One region of the Phytobacter palmae genome, then DNA from elsewhere that is predicted to be linked to it. Evidence: riboswitches for the same ligand, from Rfam matches in the RefSeq annotation. Region 1 holds a riboswitch; the other holds the start of a gene.

Evidence for each region. A riboswitch is a leader RNA that binds a small molecule or an ion and turns the genes downstream of it on or off. The one in region 1 is predicted to bind cobalamin.
Region 2: another riboswitch for cobalamin. It lies ahead of btuB (TonB-dependent vitamin B12 receptor BtuB); the one in region 1 lies ahead of AAIG39_RS05545 (cobyrinic acid a,c-diamide synthase CobB).

Annotation. Positions count from the first base shown of each region.
Region 1 covers NZ_JBCIVJ010000003.1:64,466-74,198, forward strand. The annotation lists gene cbiB (adenosylcobinamide-phosphate synthase CbiB) at 1-693, opposite strand, end outside; gene AAIG39_RS05545 (cobyrinic acid a,c-diamide synthase CobB) at 690-2,069, opposite strand; cobalamin riboswitch at 2,169-2,347, opposite strand; gene pocR (transcriptional regulator PocR) at 2,565-3,476, opposite strand; gene AAIG39_RS05555 (MIP/aquaporin family protein) at 3,700-4,509, opposite strand; gene pduA (propanediol utilization microcompartment protein PduA) at 5,035-5,319, shown strand; gene pduB (propanediol utilization microcompartment protein PduB) at 5,316-6,128, shown strand; gene pduC (propanediol dehydratase large subunit PduC) at 6,147-7,811, shown strand; gene AAIG39_RS05575 (propanediol/glycerol family dehydratase medium subunit) at 7,822-8,493, shown strand; gene pduE (propanediol dehydratase small subunit PduE) at 8,506-9,033, shown strand; gene AAIG39_RS05585 (diol dehydratase reactivase subunit alpha) at 9,049-9,733, shown strand, end outside.
Region 2 covers NZ_JBCIVJ010000016.1:118,319-128,051, reverse strand. The annotation lists gene btuB (TonB-dependent vitamin B12 receptor BtuB) at 1-1,733, opposite strand, end outside; cobalamin riboswitch at 1,800-1,979, opposite strand; gene trmA (tRNA (uridine(54)-C5)-methyltransferase TrmA) at 2,099-3,199, shown strand; gene AAIG39_RS18910 (YijD family membrane protein) at 3,247-3,600, opposite strand; gene fabR (HTH-type transcriptional repressor FabR) at 3,611-4,249, opposite strand; gene sthA (Si-specific NAD(P)(+) transhydrogenase) at 4,446-5,846, shown strand; gene oxyR (DNA-binding transcriptional regulator OxyR) at 5,829-6,746, opposite strand; gene argH (argininosuccinate lyase) at 7,027-8,400, opposite strand; gene argB (acetylglutamate kinase) at 8,475-9,251, opposite strand; gene argC (N-acetyl-gamma-glutamyl-phosphate reductase) at 9,267-9,733, opposite strand, start outside.

The sequences.
Region 1 (9,733 bases):
CGCGCGTGCCGGGTTCAGCCGGCAAAGCCAGGCGGCAACGCTTAACAACAGCCAGCTAAGGCGTGCCGGGATAAAATTGGCCACGTCATCAATACGCGCGCTCACCATGCCAATGGCACGATATTTTTCGTGTTTGTAGCCCACCATCGAATCGAGGGTATTCACAGCCTTGTAGGCCATCGCCAGCGGCGCGCCGCCCAGCAATAAAAAGAACAACGGAGCAATAACGCCATCCACGGTGTTTTCTGCCACGGTTTCCACGACCGCCCGGGTGATCTGCGGCGGCTGTAGTTGCGAGGTGTCGCGCCCGACAATCCAGGAGAGTTTTTCCCGGCTTTGAGCAAGCGTGCCGTGGCGTAAGGCCTGCTCGACTTCCCGTGCCGCATCAGCCAGACAACGCGCCGCCAGCAAGGTGTAAATCATCCACACCTCCACACACCAGCCGAGCCACGGATGGATTGCTTGCGCGAGAGTCAGCACACCGTATGCCGCGCCCCAGGTGGCCCCCACGACTACCACCCACATCACTCCACCACCGATACGCAAAGCACTATCCGAATGACAGACCCGGCGAACGACTCGCTGGGTCTGCGTGATCAGCGCGCCAATCCAGCGGACCGGATGCGGCCAGTGCGGAGGGTCACCCAGCCAGCGGTCAAGAAGCCAGGCGGCACACCAGGCAAGGATCGTCATAGCGCGCTCCTTGCGGCGGCTATCCAGCGGCTCAGCATGGTCGGACGTTGGGCAAAATGGATATGCAAATAGCTGGCGTAGGTGTTGCCCACCTGCCAGCCTCCCTGCCACTGGGATAAGATCTTGCCATCCCGGATTTTCCGGCACTGCATGACCGCATCCTGCTCAGGGTTGAAATCAGAGTAGTGGAATTCATGTCCACGCAACGTCTCGCCTTCATCGGCAAGTAGCGTGGGCTGGCTGGCAGTCGCTTCGCAGTAACCAAAGCGGGTCAGGCCTTTTCCCATCTCGCTGTGGCCGGGTATCACCCCCACCATTGAATGAATATCGCCCGCGTCATCGCGCAGCGTAGAGCCGAGATACATCAGGCCACCGCACTCGGCATAAATCGCCACACCGCGCCGGTGCGCCGAACGGATAGCTTCGAGCATGGATGTATTCGCAGAAAGGGCGCGGGCGTGGAGTTCCGGGTAACCGCCACCAAGCCAGAGCATCTGACATTCGGGCAATTCAGCGTCATGCAGTGGGCTAAAACGCACAATCTTCACACCCGCACTGCGTAGCAACTCTATGTTATCGGGATAATAAAAGTTGAATGCCTCATCATCAGCCAGTGCGAGCGTTAGCCCCTCCCCTTCGCCACATAGAGGTAAGGCGGGCCATTGCCCCTGCGGTAAAGACGGGAGTGTGCTCAGGGAAAGCAACGTATCGATATTCAGTGTTTGCGCGATACACCCGGCAAAATCACGCCAGGGTCGGGAATCGATGACAGATTCACGTGCAGTGACCAGCCCCAGATGACGTTCCGGTAGCGTCACCCCGGACGTGACAGGCACATAGCCCAGCGCAGGAATGCCGCAATAGTGTTCGATAGCATGCCTGAGCAACTGGTAATGGCTGTCGCTATTGACGCGGTTAACAATAACACCCGCGATATTGAGTGCCGGGTCGAAATGTTGAAAACCCATTACCGTAGCGGCGATAGAGGTCGACACCGCTTTTCCATCGACCAGCAAAATGACCGGTACGCCAAGCTGTTTTGCCAGTGCGGCGCTGCTGCAATAATTGGGGTCAGTGCCATAACCATCGTACAGGCCCATAACACCTTCAATCACGGCGATATCCGCGTCGCCCATTTGTTGATTAAACAAGGCATTCAGCGTCGGGGCGGGGAGCATAAAGCTGTCAAGGTTGCGGGACTCAACGCCCGTTACGGCGGTATGCCAGGCGGTATCGAGATAGTCCGGGCCGACTTTAAATGGCTGTACCCGCATACCGCGCTGCTGTAAAACGCTCAGCAAGCCAAGAGTAACGGTGGTTTTACCACAGCCACTTCCGGTACCGGCAAGGATAAAGGCGCGACGCCCGTCAGACATACCTTAAGACCCCGTTCAGGGTGGAAAGGCTGTGTCAGGCTGTGCGTGATTCCAGTCAATGACTGTACGCGTCTGAGCAACTGACTTCCCACCGAAGTTGTTGAGAGTAACCATCAGGTCGGTCTTCTGGCTTAGCGTCGTCCTCGCCCGTCCTTCCCAATCTTGCGATCAGTGGTGATTACGGGGTCGTCAGCATCACAGCAGCGGGGGCTGCGGGGGATTCTCACCCCCTTCCCAGCCGCGATAATTTGCGGCAAACCTGTTGGCTTCATTGTTCGTTTCACTGATACAGCATATTGCTGAAAAGTGATTTTGCTCCTGACTGCAATCTATCGCATCAGGGAAATAAAAACTGGTTCAGTTTATCCCTGCAGGGGCAATAATTTGTTGCGCTATAACAATTTATTGTTCAGCCTTTACTTGAATCTCTTATTTCGACGGCCTTCCAGGCAATTTTATTGATTTGGCAAATAACAAAATATTGTTATCGGAAATTTAATCGCCGTCATAGTTTGCATTATTCTGCAGGCGAAAAACTTGCGGCGTCACCTGGTATGTCTGGCGAAATACTTTGCAAAAATAGCTCGTTTGAGAAAAACCTAAATTACGGGCGATGCTGGCGATACTCCAGTCACTGTGGCAAAGCATTTCACGAGCACTGGCCATACGCTGGCGATTCACCCAGGCATTAAAGCCAATTCCCTGATATTTTTTGAACAGTTTACTGAAATAGTACGGGCTGAGATAAACATGCGCCGCAACATCTTCCAGGCGCAACTCATCCGAGAGATGGGCGTCAATATAGCGCAACGCCTTTTTCATCTTGCTGTCATGAGGCCCCTGATTTCGACTCGTTCGCCCCGTCTCCTGCGCCTGTTGCTGATCTTTGATGACAACAAAGTTGAGCTGTTTTTTAAGACAATTTTCGACAATCAGCTTAAGCAGATCTGCCGATGCGATAACCCGGGAGTAATCCATCTCTGGTACATTCAGAAACTCATCCATTAATTTCTGATCCGCCTGCCAGCGATCATCAATATTAAGAATATTAATGAGTTCAACATTATCGCCTTCGCGCAAACGCACCTGCCCACACAGTACAAACCCGACCAGGTGCCCGGCAATGACCAGAGGAATAGAAAAGTCGGTAAGTCCGGCGTGACAACGGTAGATACAGGGTTGGTTGGATTTAGAGGCTTCGAAGCCGCCACAACGATCGCTCATACGACACCGTGCGCTGTGCTGCGGGTTCTGACGCATCAACTGGCAAAACGGGGTGAAGTTGAAAAGCTCGGAAATTTCTTCGCCGTGGATATTAACGACAACAACGGCCAGACCGGTGGCTTGTGCAAAATCCTGGGCGATTTTATTAATGAGTTCGGAGTTTAGTGCACTCGCAGAAATCATGATAAAACCTCTCAGTTAATTTTAATTTATTGTTATAAACAAACCTATTTTGTTTACACATCATTCATATTAAATAACTATAAATAACATTGAATGACCATAGGTTGAATTCAAGATAACAAAAGTCTCCCTTCCCAGGGAGACGATTAAGTGCGTTCGTGAAAGCAGATCACGAAATAATTTCACACTGGCATTTATTGCATCAGGCTATTCTGAATATGCTTCAGTTTTCACTTTCCTCAAGTTTGCACGCATTGCAGGGCAGATTTTTACCAATCAGATAACGATAGCAGGCAGCCCCCGCGCATCCCCCGATAACAGTGGCGAACATCGGTACCAGGAAATAAGGGATTTCGCGCCCGCCCGTAAAGGCGATTGTGCCCCAGCCCGCCAGGAACAAGAAAATTTTCGGACCGAAGTCGCGGGCCGGATTCATGGCGAAGCCGGTTAGCGGCCCTAAAGAAGCACCGATGACCGCGACCAGGATACCAATCAACAGCGGAGCCAGTGGGCCACGCGGTACGCCGTTACCATCATCCGTTAACGCCATGATCATGCACATAAAGATGGAAGTAATCACGATTTCCACCAGAGCAGCCTGCCAGATACTTAATGCCGGAGCCGCATATGTAGTAAACAGGCCCGCCAGTTGCAAGCTCTCTGCGCTTCCCCGCACCAGATTATGCGCGGTTTCATATTCGACAAACACATTATGGTAGAGCAGATAGACCATTGCCGCGCCACCGCACGCACCGGCTATTTGCGCAATAATGTAGGGCACGACTTTACGCACGGGAAAACAGGCGAAAAGCCATAACGCAATGGTAACCACAGGGTTAAGATGCGCTCCAGACACTCCTGCGGTGAGATAGACAGCCAGGGAAATGCCCAGCCCCCAGATGATGCAAATTTCCCACCATCCAAGCGTCACACCGGCAATTTTCATGGCGCACAGGCATCCGATCCCAAAAAACATAAACAGGCCTGTGCCTAAAAACTCGGCAATACATTGCGCCTTAAGTGAATCATTCATATGTCATCTTCCTGGTTGGGTCACATTCACACCAGCACGCCTGAAGCTGGCAGCAGAGTACAACGCCGGTCACTATAGAAATACGATGCTGAAAAGTGTTGGCAACCTCAGAGTAAAAATGCCAAAAAAATCGCTTCTTAATAACAATATTTTGCCATTCAGGTTAATTGAATATCGGGCTGCGCCCTATTTCATTGGCTATTATCCGCCTAATTGAAATAACAAATTATTGTTATTTTTCCTGTGTCGTTTTACAGCATTGCTCACAGAATTATTTCGCACGCGCAAATATCACAACATATTTATAAAGTCACTATCAAAAATGTAAATATGAAATTTGAATAGCAATATTTTGCTATAACAAGAACATTAAAATAATTATATAAATCAAAAAGATAATCACAAGTCTGACAATTATTTGTTTTAATTAAACCAGGAAGTTTCGAATGTAATTTCAGGACAGCCATTCTTTTTCCTCGCTTATTTGTATAGTCCAAAAATCGGGACAACCTTATCGAGGTCTTTATGCAACAAGAAGCATTAGGAATGGTGGAAACCAAAGGTTTAACGGCCGCAATTGAAGCCGCAGATGCGATGGTGAAATCCGCCAATGTCATGTTAGTGGGCTACGAGAAAATAGGTTCTGGCCTGGTGACAGTCATTGTTCGCGGCGATGTTGGCGCCGTGAAAGCAGCAACGGATGCAGGTGCTGCCGCAGCCGCTCAGGTGGGTGAAGTGAAAGCCGTACACGTCATTCCGCGTCCGCACACTGATGTTGAAAAAATCCTACCTAAGGGAATTAGCCAATGAGTAGCAATGACCTGGTGGAACAGATCATGGCTCAGGTGATCGCCAAAGTGTCATCACCGACACCCGCGATTTCCCCCACTGTAATCCATCCCAAACGAGAGACGGCTATGGCAGAAAAAAGCTGCAGTTTAACGGAATTTGTTGGTACGGCGATCGGCGACACCGTCGGTCTGGTGATTGCAAACGTCGATAGCGCGTTGCTTGATGCGATGAAGCTGGAAAAACGCTACCGCTCAATCGGCATTCTCGGCGCACGTACTGGCGCAGGCCCGCACATCATGGCGGCAGATGAAGCCGTCAAGGCAACCAACACCGAAGTGATCAGCATTGAATTACCGCGTGATACCAAAGGGGGAGCAGGCCATGGCTCACTGATCCTCTTCGGTGGCAATGATGTCTCCGACGTCAAACGTGCCGTCGAGGTTGCGCTAAAAGAACTCGATCGTACCTTCGGCGATGTTTATGCCAACGAAGCAGGTCACATTGAAATGCAATACACCGCTCGTGCCAGCTACGCGCTGGAGAAAGCCTTTGGTGCACCGGTTGGCCGTGCCTGTGGCGTGATCGTTGGCGCACCGGCCTCCGTCGGGGTGTTAATGGCCGATACAGCGCTGAAATCCGCCAATGTGGAAGTGGTGGCCTATAGCTCACCGGCAAAAGGCACCAGCTACAGCAACGAAGCCATTTTGATCATTTCCGGCGATTCCGGCGCCGTGCGTCAGGCCGTCATTTCGGCCCGTGAGATCGGTAAAACCGTGCTGGGCACAATGGGTTCTGAGCCGAAAAACGACCGCCCGTCTTATATCTGATAACAGAGAGGCTGTTTCATGAGATCGAAACGATTTGAAGCGCTGGCGAAACGCCCTGTTAACCAGGACGGCTTTGTGAAGGAGTGGATTGAAGAAGGCTTTATCGCAATGGAAAGCCCGAACGATCCTAAACCCTCCATTCGTATTGTCGACGGCGTGGTTACTGAACTGGACGGTAAACCTGCCAGTAAATTTGACCTGATAGACCACTTTATTGCCCGCTACGGTATCAACCTGGATCGCGCGGAAGAAGTTATGGCAATGGACTCTGTCAAACTCGCCAATATGCTTTGCGATCCTAACGTTAAGCGCAGCGACATTGTGCCGCTCACCACTGCAATGACCCCGGCAAAAATCGTCGAAGTGGTGTCACATATGAATGTGGTGGAAATGATGATGTCGATGCAGAAAATGCGCGCACGTCGCACCCCATCACAGCAGGCACACGTCACTAACGTCAAAGACAACCCGGTACAAATTGCCGCCGATGCTGCAGAAGGCGCGTTCCGCGGATTTGACGAACAGGAAACCACCGTCGCGGTCGCCCGTTATGCCCCTTTCAATGCCATCGCACTGTTGGTCGGTTCACAGGTTGGTCGTCCTGGCGTATTAACACAATGTTCGCTGGAAGAAGCAACCGAACTGAAACTGGGTATGCTCGGCCACACCTGCTATGCGGAAACCATCTCTGTTTATGGTACTGAGCCTGTGTTTACCGATGGCGACGATACGCCATGGTCAAAAGGCTTCCTGGCCTCATCCTATGCATCGCGCGGCCTGAAAATGCGCTTTACCTCCGGTTCAGGGTCAGAAGTTCAGATGGGTTATGCCGAAGGCAAATCCATGCTTTACCTGGAAGCACGCTGCATTTACATCACCAAAGCCGCCGGTGTTCAGGGTCTGCAAAACGGATCGGTAAGCTGTGTGGGGGTACCTTCTGCCGTGCCGTCAGGTATTCGCGCTATCCTTGCCGAAAACCTGATTTGTGCCGCTCTGGATCTGGAGTGCGCGTCCAGTAATGACCAGACGTTTACCCATTCGGATATGCGTCGTACCGCCCGTTTGCTGATGCAATTTTTGCCGGGCACCGATTTTATCTCCTCCGGTTATTCCGCTGTGCCGAACTACGACAATATGTTCGCCGGTTCCAACGAAGATGCGGAAGACTTTGACGATTACAACGTTATCCAGCGCGACCTCAAAGTTGATGGCGGTTTACGCCCGGTGCGTGAAGAAGATGTTATCGCCATTCGCAACAAAGCGGCTCGCGCTTTGCAGGCCGTCTTCGCCGGTATGGGATTACCACCTATCACTGACGAAGAAGTGGAAGCGGCAACATACGCCCACGGCTCAAAAGATATGCCAGAGCGCAATATCGTCGAAGACATCAAATTCGCTCAGGAAATCATCAACAAGAACCGTAACGGTCTCGAAGTGGTAAAAGCCCTCGCCCAGGGCGGCTTTAAAGATGTCGCACAAGACATGCTGAATATTCAAAAAGCCAAACTGACGGGTGACTACCTGCATACCTCCGCCATCATCGTCGGCGACGGGCTGGTGCTCTCTGCGGTAAACGATGTGAACGACTATGCCGGTCCGGCAACAGGTTATCGCCTGCAAGGTGAACGCTGGGAAGAGATCAAAAACATCCCGGGCGCACTCGATCCGAACGAATTGGGCTAAGGGGTGAATGATGGAAATCAACGAAAAATTGCTGCGCCAGATCATCGAAGATGTACTGGCAGAGATGCAAACCAGCGATAAAAAAGTCTCGTTTAGCGCCCAACCTGGTAGTGCGGTAAAAACCGCAGCAACGGCTGAAGGCGGCTTTCTGACGGAAATTGGCGAAGCGAAACCCGGCACTCAACAAGATGAAGTGATCATCGCCGTTGGCCCAGCTTTCGGTCTTTCGCAAACCGTGAATATCGTCGGTTTGCCGCACAAGAGCATCCTGCGTGAAGTCATTGCCGGTATTGAAGAAGAAGGCGTGAAAGCGCGTGTGATTCGCTGCTTCAAATCGTCTGACGTGGCGTTCGTCGCCGTGGAAGGCAACCGCCTTAGCGGCTCGGGTATCTCCGTGGGTATTCAGTCAAAAGGCACAACGGTCATTCATCAGAAGGGATTGCCGCCGCTTTCCAACCTGGAACTTTTCCCGCAGGCACCACTGCTGACGCTGGAAACCTACCGTCAGATTGGCAAAAACGCAGCGCAATACGCGAAACGCGAATCGCCGCAACCCGTACCGACTCTGAACGATCAGATGGCACGGCCGAAATATCAGGCCAAGTCCGCCATTCTGCATATCAAAGAGACCAAGTACGTCGTGACCGGGAAAAACCCGCAAGAGCTGCGCGTTGCGCTTTAAAAGGACAACACCATGAATTCTGACGCAATTGAATCGATGGTTCGTGATGTGCTGAGCCGCATGAATAGCCTGCAGGGAGCAACCCCGGTAATGGCATCAACCGCGCCATCAGGCAGCACCACGCATCAGGCCAAAGTTAGCGATTACCCGCTGGCGAACAAACATCCGGAGTGGGTGAAAACATCCACCAATAAAACCCTCGATGAGCTAACGCTGGAGAGCGTGCTGGACGGGAAAATTACCGCACAGGATATGCGAATCACCCCGGAAACCCTGCGTATCCAGGCATCGATCGCCAAAGATGCAGGACGTGACCGACTGGCTATGAACTTCGAGCGGGCGGCGGAACTGACCGCCGTACCAGATGATCGCATCCTTGAGATTTACAACGCACTGCGTCCCTACCGTTCAACGAAGCAAGAGTTGCTGGATATCGCAGAGGACCTGGAAAGCCACTATAAGGCAAAAATTTGCGCAGCGTTTGTACGTGAAGCGGCAGCGCTTTACGTCGAACGGAAGAAACTCAAAGGCGACGATTAAACACAGGGATGACTTATGCGTTATATAGCTGGCATTGATATTGGTAACTCGTCAACCGAGGTGGCACTGGCCACCATGGATGAAACTGGCGCACTGAATATTGTGAGCAGTTCGCTTGCGGAAACGACGGGTATTAAAGGCACGCTGCGCAATGTATTCGGCATTCAGGAAGCGCTGAACAAAGTTGTCGCCAGTGTGGGTATCTCTGTCAGCGATATCTCGCTTATACGTATTAACGAAGCAACACCGGTAATCGGTGATGTGGCGATGGAAACCATCACGGAAACCATCATCACTGAATCAACAATGATAGGCCATAACCCCAAAACACCCGGCGGCATCGGGCTGGGGGTAGGTATCACTATCACGCCGGAAGAGCTTCTGACCCGTCCAGCGGATCAACCTTATATTCTGGTTGTTTCCGCTGCATTCGATTTTTCCGATGTTGCGCGCATGGTTAATGCCTCAACGCAAGTCGGCTATCACATTAACGGCATCATATTGCAGCGCGACGATGGCGTACTGGTCAATAACCGTCTTGAGCGCCCTGTCCCCATTGTTGACGAAGTGCTTTACATCGAGCGCATTCCGATGGGGATGCTCGCTGCCGTCGAAGTGGCGATGCCTGGAAAAGTTATCGAAAGTCTCTCTAACCCTTACGGCATCGCGACTGTCTTTTCCCTGAGCGCCGATGAGACAC
Region 2 (9,733 bases), on a different contig from region 1:
GTCATTGGATATGACAATCCAATGTCCCAGACGCTTACACCGCCCAGTTTAACTGTATGGGAGGTATAAGTTGTTGCGTCATAGGCGTTGTCATAGCGTTGCCCCAGATATTGATACGCAACATTCCAGCCCAGGTCATAAATCTGCCCGGTCAGTTCGTACTTAACCTGCTGCTTCGCACGACGTGCAAGCACCTTATTGGTTTCGTCATCACGCGGATCGATATATTGCAGCGTTAAATGATGATCGACAGGACCTGTTGTCACGTTTCCGGTCCACTCCAGACCTTTAATGGTGGCCGATTTTACGTTGTAATAAGCGTTGTTATCGTAATCAATCAAGTTATTGATTTCATAGCGATATGTAGACAGTCGCCAGTCCAGCGGTCCCGTCAGGCCTTCAAGCCCAGCTTCCCATTGCTTTGACTCTTCTGGTTTCAGATTCGGGTTGGAAGCAATACCAAACCGCTCCGCACCAAACTGCTGACCAAGTGACGGAGCCAGGAACCCGGTACCGTAAGAAAGCGTTACACGGTAATTATCAACGAACTCCCAACCCGCCGCTGTCTGCCAGGTACCATGCCAGCCGAACTGTTCGTCATGGTCTTCACGCCCGGATGCTTCCAGGGTTACCTTGTCAATTTGCTGCTGACCTGTCAGATAGAGCCCGGTGGTATCGCGCTTGTAGATATCCGTATTGGATGTGCCGCTGGATTGCAGTTTCTCCTGTTTCCAGTCAACGCCACCGCTAACGGAGCCATGTCCAACCTCGACGTTGTTACCCCACTGGATGTAACGCTGCTCCATATTGTCCAGGCTTGCGCTCGCTGCATAGCGACCATCCTGCGCATTGTAATTATAATTTTTAAGGTGCTGATAATTGGCAATCAGCTGAGATGAATAGATACCGGAATGATAATTAAGGCCGGTATCCCATGATTGGGTGTAATTCTGGCTTTCATCACCACCGCCTGCGTAACCACCACTGCCCTGGTCGTAATCGGTATTTGAGCTGTAGCCATACCCGCGGAAGAACCCTGAGATGCTATCGTTAAATTTATGCTGAACGCCGCCCCAGAATAGTTTATTGCGATAACCGTCGCGATCGCTGTCATCCGCATAGGTTGAATCGGGTTGTACGTTAAAACCTTTGGTCGTCTGATACGCGCCAGCAGCCGTCACCATCGTATCGCCAAAGCGTTGATTTATCGCGCCGTCATAGTTCTGGTAACTGTTGCTTCCCATCCCTGCGTTAATCTGCGCACACTCATCGTCACTCATCGTAATGATGTTAACCACGCCACCAATGGCTCCTGAGCCATAAACCGCAGAACGTGGCCCACGGATATATTCAATACGCTGTACCAGCGACACCGGGATCTGACCAATATCAATTGCGTTGCCAATACCGGCACGCGCCATCGGTACGCCGTCAATCAATACCAGCACATGACGCGCTTCGGTACCGCGAACAAAGAGAGAGGAGCTCTGCCCTATTCCACCATACTGGGCAATATCCACTCCAGGCAGGCGACGCATCACATCGTTAAGGTCTTTTGACTGCCAGCGTTGAATATCCTCACGCGTCACCACATCGGTGGGTGCCAGTACGGTATTCACCGGTTGTTGAAAACGGTTTGCTGTTACTACCAGAGAGTCCGGGTTACCATCCTGCGCCCAGCCGGAAAATGCCGTGACGGAGAGCGCCGTCAGCAGCGAAGCTTTTTTAATCATTGTGAGAGCATCCACAAAATAATAAGGATGCCGCAGGCGTCATCAATAGCTCGCGATGATGGCGCCAAATGCGACGTAATTCCGGCAGGTCTTCGGGCTGGGAGGTACAACAAGATGATGACTTCCCACATATATATGCAGTGTCTGCTTTCGCTATCATCCCACACATCCTTACCGCTGCGCGTCAGCTCCAGATTTACACTGGATTCCCTTTTAACTCACAGGACCGGAACAAGGATGCTACATTCAGAAACATATAGATGTCCAGACTGCTATGCCGGGAATTGAAAAAACATCCAGGACTGGACATCCCCTGAGCAATCCCTACAATCCCCCGCGTTATTCTTAATCATTCAGGAAGCACAATGACACCCGAACACCTGCCGACAGAACAGTACGAAGCCCAGCTGGCTGAGAAAGTCGTACGTCTGCAAGCCATGATGACGCCTTTTTCCGCGCCCGTTCCGGAGGTGTTCCGTTCACCGGTCAGCCATTACCGCATGCGCGCCGAATTTCGTATCTGGCACGATGGCGACGATCTCTACCACATTATTTTTGATCAGCAGACGAAAAGCCGAATCCGCGTCGATAGCTTCCCGGCGGCAAGCGAACTGATCAATCAGTTAATGAAAGAGATGATGGACGGCCTGCGAGGCAATAAAGTGCTTCGCCACAAGTTGTTTCAGATTGACTACCTGACCACCATGAGCAATCAGGCCGTTGTCTCCCTGCTGTATCACAAAAAACTGGATGACGAATGGCGTGAAGAGGCCACGCGTCTGCGTGATGCCTTACGTGCGAAAAACCTGAATGTGCACCTGATCGGACGCGCCACCAAAACTAAAATCGAACTGGATCAGGATTATATTGACGAACGTCTACCGGTTGCCGGAAAAGAGATGATTTATCGCCAGGTTGAAAACAGCTTCACACAACCCAACGCGGCAATGAATATTCAGATGCTGGAGTGGGCACTGGGCGCAACGAAAGATTCAACAGGCGACCTGCTGGAGCTCTACTGCGGCAACGGCAATTTCTCACTGGCACTTGCACGTAATTTTGATCGCGTTCTGGCTACAGAAATCGCCAAGCCTTCGGTTGCGGCTGCACAATATAATATCGCCGCGAATCATATCGATAACGTGCAAATCATTCGTATGTCAGCAGAAGAGTTTACCCAGGCAATGAACGGCGTGCGTGAATTCAACCGCTTGCAGGGTATCGATTTGAAAGATTATCAGTGCGAGACGATTTTTGTCGATCCGCCGCGTAGCGGGCTGGATGCGGAAACGGAAAAGATGGTGCAGGCCTATCCGCGTATTCTTTATATCTCCTGTAATCCGCAGACACTGTGTAAGAACCTGGAAACTCTGAGCCAGACACACCGCGTTGAACGCCTTGCGCTGTTCGATCAGTTCCCTTACACGCACCATATGGAGTGCGGCGTATTGCTCACTGCGAAATAGAAGACGAAGCGCATCAGCTCAAGGGCAGGATGCGCTTCATCTATGGTTTACAGTTCTGACTTACGGTTACGCATGCGATAACCAATCCAGAAAACCAGGATTACGGACAATACCGCTGGCAGGAAATTAGAGCCAATAGCCGGATATTCCGCCCGTACAACGGTGCTGTAAAGTAACACGCCCAGAATAAAGCAGGCCGCGGCCAGGCCCGGCAACCCGACCGGCATAGTTCGGTTTTGATAGCGCTGATGCAGGCAGTACACCGTTAGCACCAGTGAGATGATCGGGAAGACGGAAAAAGGCACGATCGAGCTAAAAATCGCTGCAAATGCGCCATTAATCGATAAGCCAGCGATCAGCGCCAGCAACAATGTACCTCTATCCTGGACAGATTGTTTCATTACTTATCCTTCACTCGTCGGTTTGATGCGCCAGTTTCTCTTGTTCACGGCGATACCAGTAGTACGCACCTTTGGAGATCATCCGCAGCTGCAATACCAGTCGCTCTTCTAATTGCCTGCGTTGCTCAACGCCGATATCCAGTGCCTCGGCACCCGCGCTGAAAACAATAGTGACCATTGCCTCGGCCTGCGCTTCGGTGAACGCACGCGGCATATGGTTTTCGAGTTCGAGATAATCGGCAAGTTCCGCAATAAAGTGCTGAATTTCACGTGCTACCGCAGCGCGGAATGCCGCTGAGGTGCCGGACCGTTCACGGAGCAGCAGGCGAAATGCGTTCGGATTGTTGCCGATAAATTCCATAAAGGTCGAAACGGAAGTTCGAATAACACTGCCGCCTTTTGCGATACGCTGGCGTGCCTGACGCATCAACTGACGCAGCATTAAGCCGCTCTCATCGACCATGGTCAGGCCGAGCTCATCCACATCGCGGAAATGGCGATAAAAGGACGTCGGGGCAATGCCCGCCTCACGCGCAACTTCGCGCAAACTCAGGCTGGCAAAACTGCGCTCAGCGCTAAGCTGGCTAAATGCCGCCTCAACCAGCGAACGCCGGGTTTTTTCTTTTTGTTGCGCTCTAACGCCCATCACGATGCTTGAATCCCTCCGCAGACCTGCTGGCACTATACCAGAGAATAAAACTAATCGGATTGTACTGGATTGTGAATGATTGTTTACGAGCTCTTTCTGCTTTACTGCATGAAAAAAGCACAACGATAATTGGGTTATCCCGCTAACGATGTTACTATTATGTTGTTTTTATGTATAAGAACAGGTAAGCCCTCCCATGCCACATTCCTACGATTACGACGCAATAGTTATAGGCTCCGGTCCCGGCGGCGAAGGCGCTGCTATGGGGCTGGTTAAACAAGGTGCCCGGATAGCAGTCATTGAGCGCTATCACAACGTGGGCGGAGGATGTACCCACTGGGGAACCATCCCTTCGAAAGCCCTTCGCCACGCGGTCAGCCGTATTATCGAATTTAACCAAAACCCTTTATATAGCGACCACACCCGCCTTCTTCGTTCCTCTTTCGCCGATATTCTCAATCATGCGGATAGCGTGATTAACCAACAAACGCAGATGCGGCAAGGTTTTTATGAGCGTAATCGCTGTGAGATCTTGCAGGGTAACGCCCATTTTATTGATCCTCACACAGTTTCGCTGGAATGCCCGGATGGTTCAGTGGAAACCCTCACCGCCGAGAAGTTCGTGATAGCCTGTGGCTCTCGCCCCTATCGCCCGGCCGATGTGGACTTCTCTCATCCGCGCATTTATGACAGTGACTCGATTCTGAATATGCACCACGAACCTCGCCACGTGATCATCTACGGTGCGGGGGTGATCGGCTGCGAATACGCTTCGATCTTCCGGGGAATGAATGTCAAAGTCGATCTGATCAACACCCGTGATCGCCTGCTGGCCTTCCTGGATCAGGAAATGTCGGACTCCCTTTCCTATCACTTCTGGAACAGCGGCGTCGTTATTCGCCATAACGAAGAGTATGAGCAGATTGAGGGAATGGATGATGGTGTGATTATGCACCTGAAATCCGGCAAGAAAGTGAAAGCAGACTGTCTGCTCTACGCAAATGGTCGTACCGGCAACACCGACAGTTTACAACTGGAAAATATTGGTCTGGATGCTGATGGCCGTGGTCAGTTGAAAGTCAACAGTATGTACCAGACAGCGTTACCGCATATTTATGCCGTTGGCGACGTGATCGGTTACCCAAGCCTTGCTTCGGCGGCTTATGATCAGGGGCGTATTGCCGCGCAGGCGATGGTGAAAGGTGAAGCGACAGCACACCTGGTTGAAGACATTCCAACCGGCATTTACACCATTCCGGAAATTAGCTCTGTGGGCAAAACCGAGCAGCAGCTAACGGCAATGAAAGTACCTTATGAGGTGGGCCGGGCTCAGTTTAAACACCTGGCGCGAGCGCAGATTGTGGGCATGAACGTTGGCACGCTGAAAATCCTGTTCCATCGCGAAACCAAAGAGATTCTAGGGATTCACTGCTTTGGGGAACGCGCGGCCGAAATCATTCATATCGGCCAGGCGATTATGGAGCAAAAAGGTGGCGGTAACACAATCGAATACTTTGTTAACACCACCTTTAACTATCCGACCATGGCAGAAGCCTATCGGGTAGCCGCGCTAAATGGCTTAAACCGCCTGTTTTAACGCACTGTCGAAATGGCCATCCATCGCACCACGGATGGCCTCTGCCAGCTGCTCATAGCGGCTACGCAGCGGTGAGCCAGGACGATAAACCAGACCAATCGTACGACGCGGCTCCGGTTTTATACATGGCAGATACACTACACCATCCCGCACACGCTCACGCGGTACCGCCAGCGCTGGCAGTAACGTGATTCCGCTGCCTGCAGCTACCATATTGCGAAGTGTCTCCAGACTGGTCGCCCGGAAGTGAGTGTCTTCATCTGCACCCGCTTCAAAGCAGAAGCCCATCGCCTGATCGCGCAGGCAATGCCCATCTTCCAGCATGAGAAGTTTTTCACCCGCCAGATCGGACATCGGGACGCGGTCGCGATTCGCCCACGGATGGTCTTCGTAAATCGCCAGCATCATGGGTTCGTCGAAAAGCGGCACCTCAATAAAGGCCTCACTCTCTTTCACCAGTGCCAGGATTGCACAATCCAGCTTGCCGCTGTCCAGTTGCGCCAGAAGCTGATGGGTCTGCGCTTCATGCAGATACATTTCCAGTTTCGGGAACGTCTGATGCAGCATAGGGATAATATGCGGGAGCAGATAGGGTCCAACGGTAGGGATTAAGCCAATATGCAGTGGGCCGGACATCGTTTCCCCTTGCTGACTTGCCATCTCCTTGAGCACTTTGACCTCACGCAGCACGGTACGCGCCTGATCCACCAGCAGTAAACCGGCCTGAGTGAACAAGACCTTGCGGCTGGTACGCTCCAGCAGCATAACGCCAAGCTCGTCTTCCAGTTTACGAATTTGCCCGCTCAGTGTTGGTTGGCTGACGTGGCAGGAATCCGCAGCACGGCGAAAATGGCGGTGTTCAGCTAACGCCACCAGATATTCAAGATCACGAATATTCATTATTCATCCTCCGTCGCCACGATAGTTCATGGCGATAGATAGAATAGCAACGAACGATTATCCCTATCAAGCATTCTGTTCAATCATTAACTCAAGAAACGAAGCGGGAATCATTACCCTTGATGCCACTGCAAGTTCTCTCTGAACAACTAAAGCCAACGTGAACATTTGCGGACCCTACGGTCCGCTTTTTTTTTGCGCACAATAAAAAGAGAAAAGGCAGCAAGCGCTGCCTTTGTCAGGGTTTGCTCTTTCGCCCTTTGGGGAAGAGCAAAGAGGATTAAACCAGGCGGTTTTTCGCATCGACAATGGCCTGAGCGACCTGTTTTGGTGATACGCCACCTTTTGCTGCGCGTTTATCAAGGCAAGATTGCAGCGACAAAATCGGATAAACATCATCGGCAATCACCGCGCTAAATTTTTGCAAATCCGCCAGCGCCAGCTCTTCGAGCGGTTTACTCTGACGGATAGCTTCCACCACAGCTTCACCAACAATATGGTGCGCTTCACGGAATGGCACACCTTTGGCAACCAGATAATCCGCCAGCTCGGTCGCGTTCGCATAACCCTGCTGCGCCGCTTCCTGGCAACGCGGACGTTTCACCTGAATGCCGTCCAGCACCAGCGCCGCCATGTGCAGGCAGTCAAGCCAGGTATCGAGAGCATCGAACAGTCCTTCTTTGTCTTCCTGCATATCTTTATTGTACGCCAGCGGCAGGCCTTTCAGGGTCATCATCATACCGGTCAGCGCTCCCTGTACACGGCCACATTTGCCGCGGATCAGCTCCAGCGCATCCGGATTTTTCTTCTGTGGCATCAGGGACGAGCCGGAGGTAACGCGATCGGACAATTCAACAAATCCGGCTTCACCGGTATTGAAGAAAATCAGATCTTCGGCGAAACGAGAGAGATGGACCATACCGATAGATGCATCAGAGAGCAGCTCCAGTACATGGTCACGGTCAGAAACGGTGTCCAGGCTGTTGCGGGTTGCGGATGCAAAACCCAGCCAGCCTGCCAGCTGTTCGCGATCAATTTCATAAGCGGTGCCCGCCAGCGCACCACAGCCCAGCGGGCTCACGTCCAGGCGCTTAAGCGTATCCTGCAGACGGCTTTCATCACGCGCCAGCATTTCTACATAGGCCAGGCACCAGTGGGCAAAAGTGACAGGTTGCGCACGTTGCAGGTGGGTGTAACCCGGCATTACCGCATCCTGGTTATTCTCTGCGGTTTCAACCAGCGCGCTTTGCAACTGACGGTTTGCGGTCAGCAGCTCAGCCACCGTGTCTTTGCACCACAGTTTGAGATCGGTCGCGACCTGATCGTTACGGCTACGCCCGGTGTGCAGCTTTTTCCCCAACTGACCGACTTTATCAATCAGTTTGCCTTCCACCCAGCTGTGAATGTCTTCGGCATCGCTTTCGAGGATCTGCTGTGGATTAGCACGCACTTCTTCCAGCAGGATATTCAGCGCATCTTCCAGTTGAAGCTGCTCCTCGCTGGTTAACACACCCACAGTAACCAACGCTTTGGACCAGGCCACAGAGCCAACGATATCCTGCTCCGCCAGGCGATAGTCAAAGCGCAAAGAGTCATTGAACTGTTTGAACCGTTGATCTGCTGCCTGAGTAAAACGCCCACCCCAAAGTGCCATAACATGCTTCCTTAAATTCGTTTAATGTTGCCTGTCTTTCACCCTCTCCTCTAAAGAGAGGGTCAGGGAAAATTTTAAGCCAGAATACGTGTGCCGATTGGTGTGCCGTTAAACAGCGCCGGTAACTGATCCGCATGCCGCCAGGAGGCGATATCCACCGGGCGATTCAACGTACGTGCCGCATCCAGCGCCGCATTCACTTTCACAATCATGCCATCGGTGATGATGCCCTGCGCAATTAACTGCTCAGCTTTAGCCGCCGTCATCTCGGCAATACGCTGACCTTTACCATCCAGAATACCGCTCACATCGGAGAGCAGAATCAGATCTGCGCCCAGCGTTGCCGCCAGTGCCGTCGCCGCCTGGTCTGCGTTGACGTTCATCAGTTCGCCTTCATCGGTCACGCCAATGGAGCTAATCACCGGCAGGAAACCACCGTCCAGTAACGCGTTAATAAGCTTCGGCGAACCCGGTTGCGCCTGGCCCACATGGCCCAGTTCTTCATCCAGTTTCGTCACTTTCACGCTGTCACCGTCGCCAAGGTACAGACCGACAGATGGAATCTGATGTTTCTTCGCCCAGGCCAACAGGGTTTTGTTCGCCGTTCCCGCCAGAGCACCGGTAATAATGTCGATTTGATCGGCCGGGGTCACGCGCAGGCCATTTTTCTTTTTCACCGGCAGGTTGAGCTGTTTCATCAACTCATCCACTACGCAGCCGCCACCGTGGACAATGACCAGCGGGCGCTGGTGCGATTCACGATAATTCACCAGCGCGGTAAACAGACGCTCCAGCGCTTCTTCACTATCCAGCAGTACGCCGCCGAGTTTAATAATTAATGGATTCATCATCAGGCCTGCACTCAATTAGATAAGAGACTGGGTTTCAGCGTAGCCGAAACGAATATTGGCACACTGCACTGCCTGTGCAGCCGCGCCTTTTAATAAGTTATCTTCGGTGGCCACAACAATCAGGTGCTCGTCCTTCACGGCGAAACCAATATCGCAGAACGGCAGGCCAACCACATTTTTCAGAGCCGGAACGCCTTTATCGTACAGGCGTACCAGCGGTTTATTGCCATAAGCCTGTTGGAAAATCCCGGCGATCTGAACCTGTGTTACCCCTGGTTTCAGACGGCAGGTAATGGTTTCCAGAATGCCACGCGGGAAATTACCCAGATGCGGGGTAAAAATAACGTCAGCGCCCAGGTGGGTGGTGATTTCCGGATGATGACGATGATTGAACACGCCATACGGCTGCAGGCTGACTTCACAGAAACTATTCGAGATAGCGGCTTTACGCCCTGCGCCACTCACACCACTGGTGGCGTTAA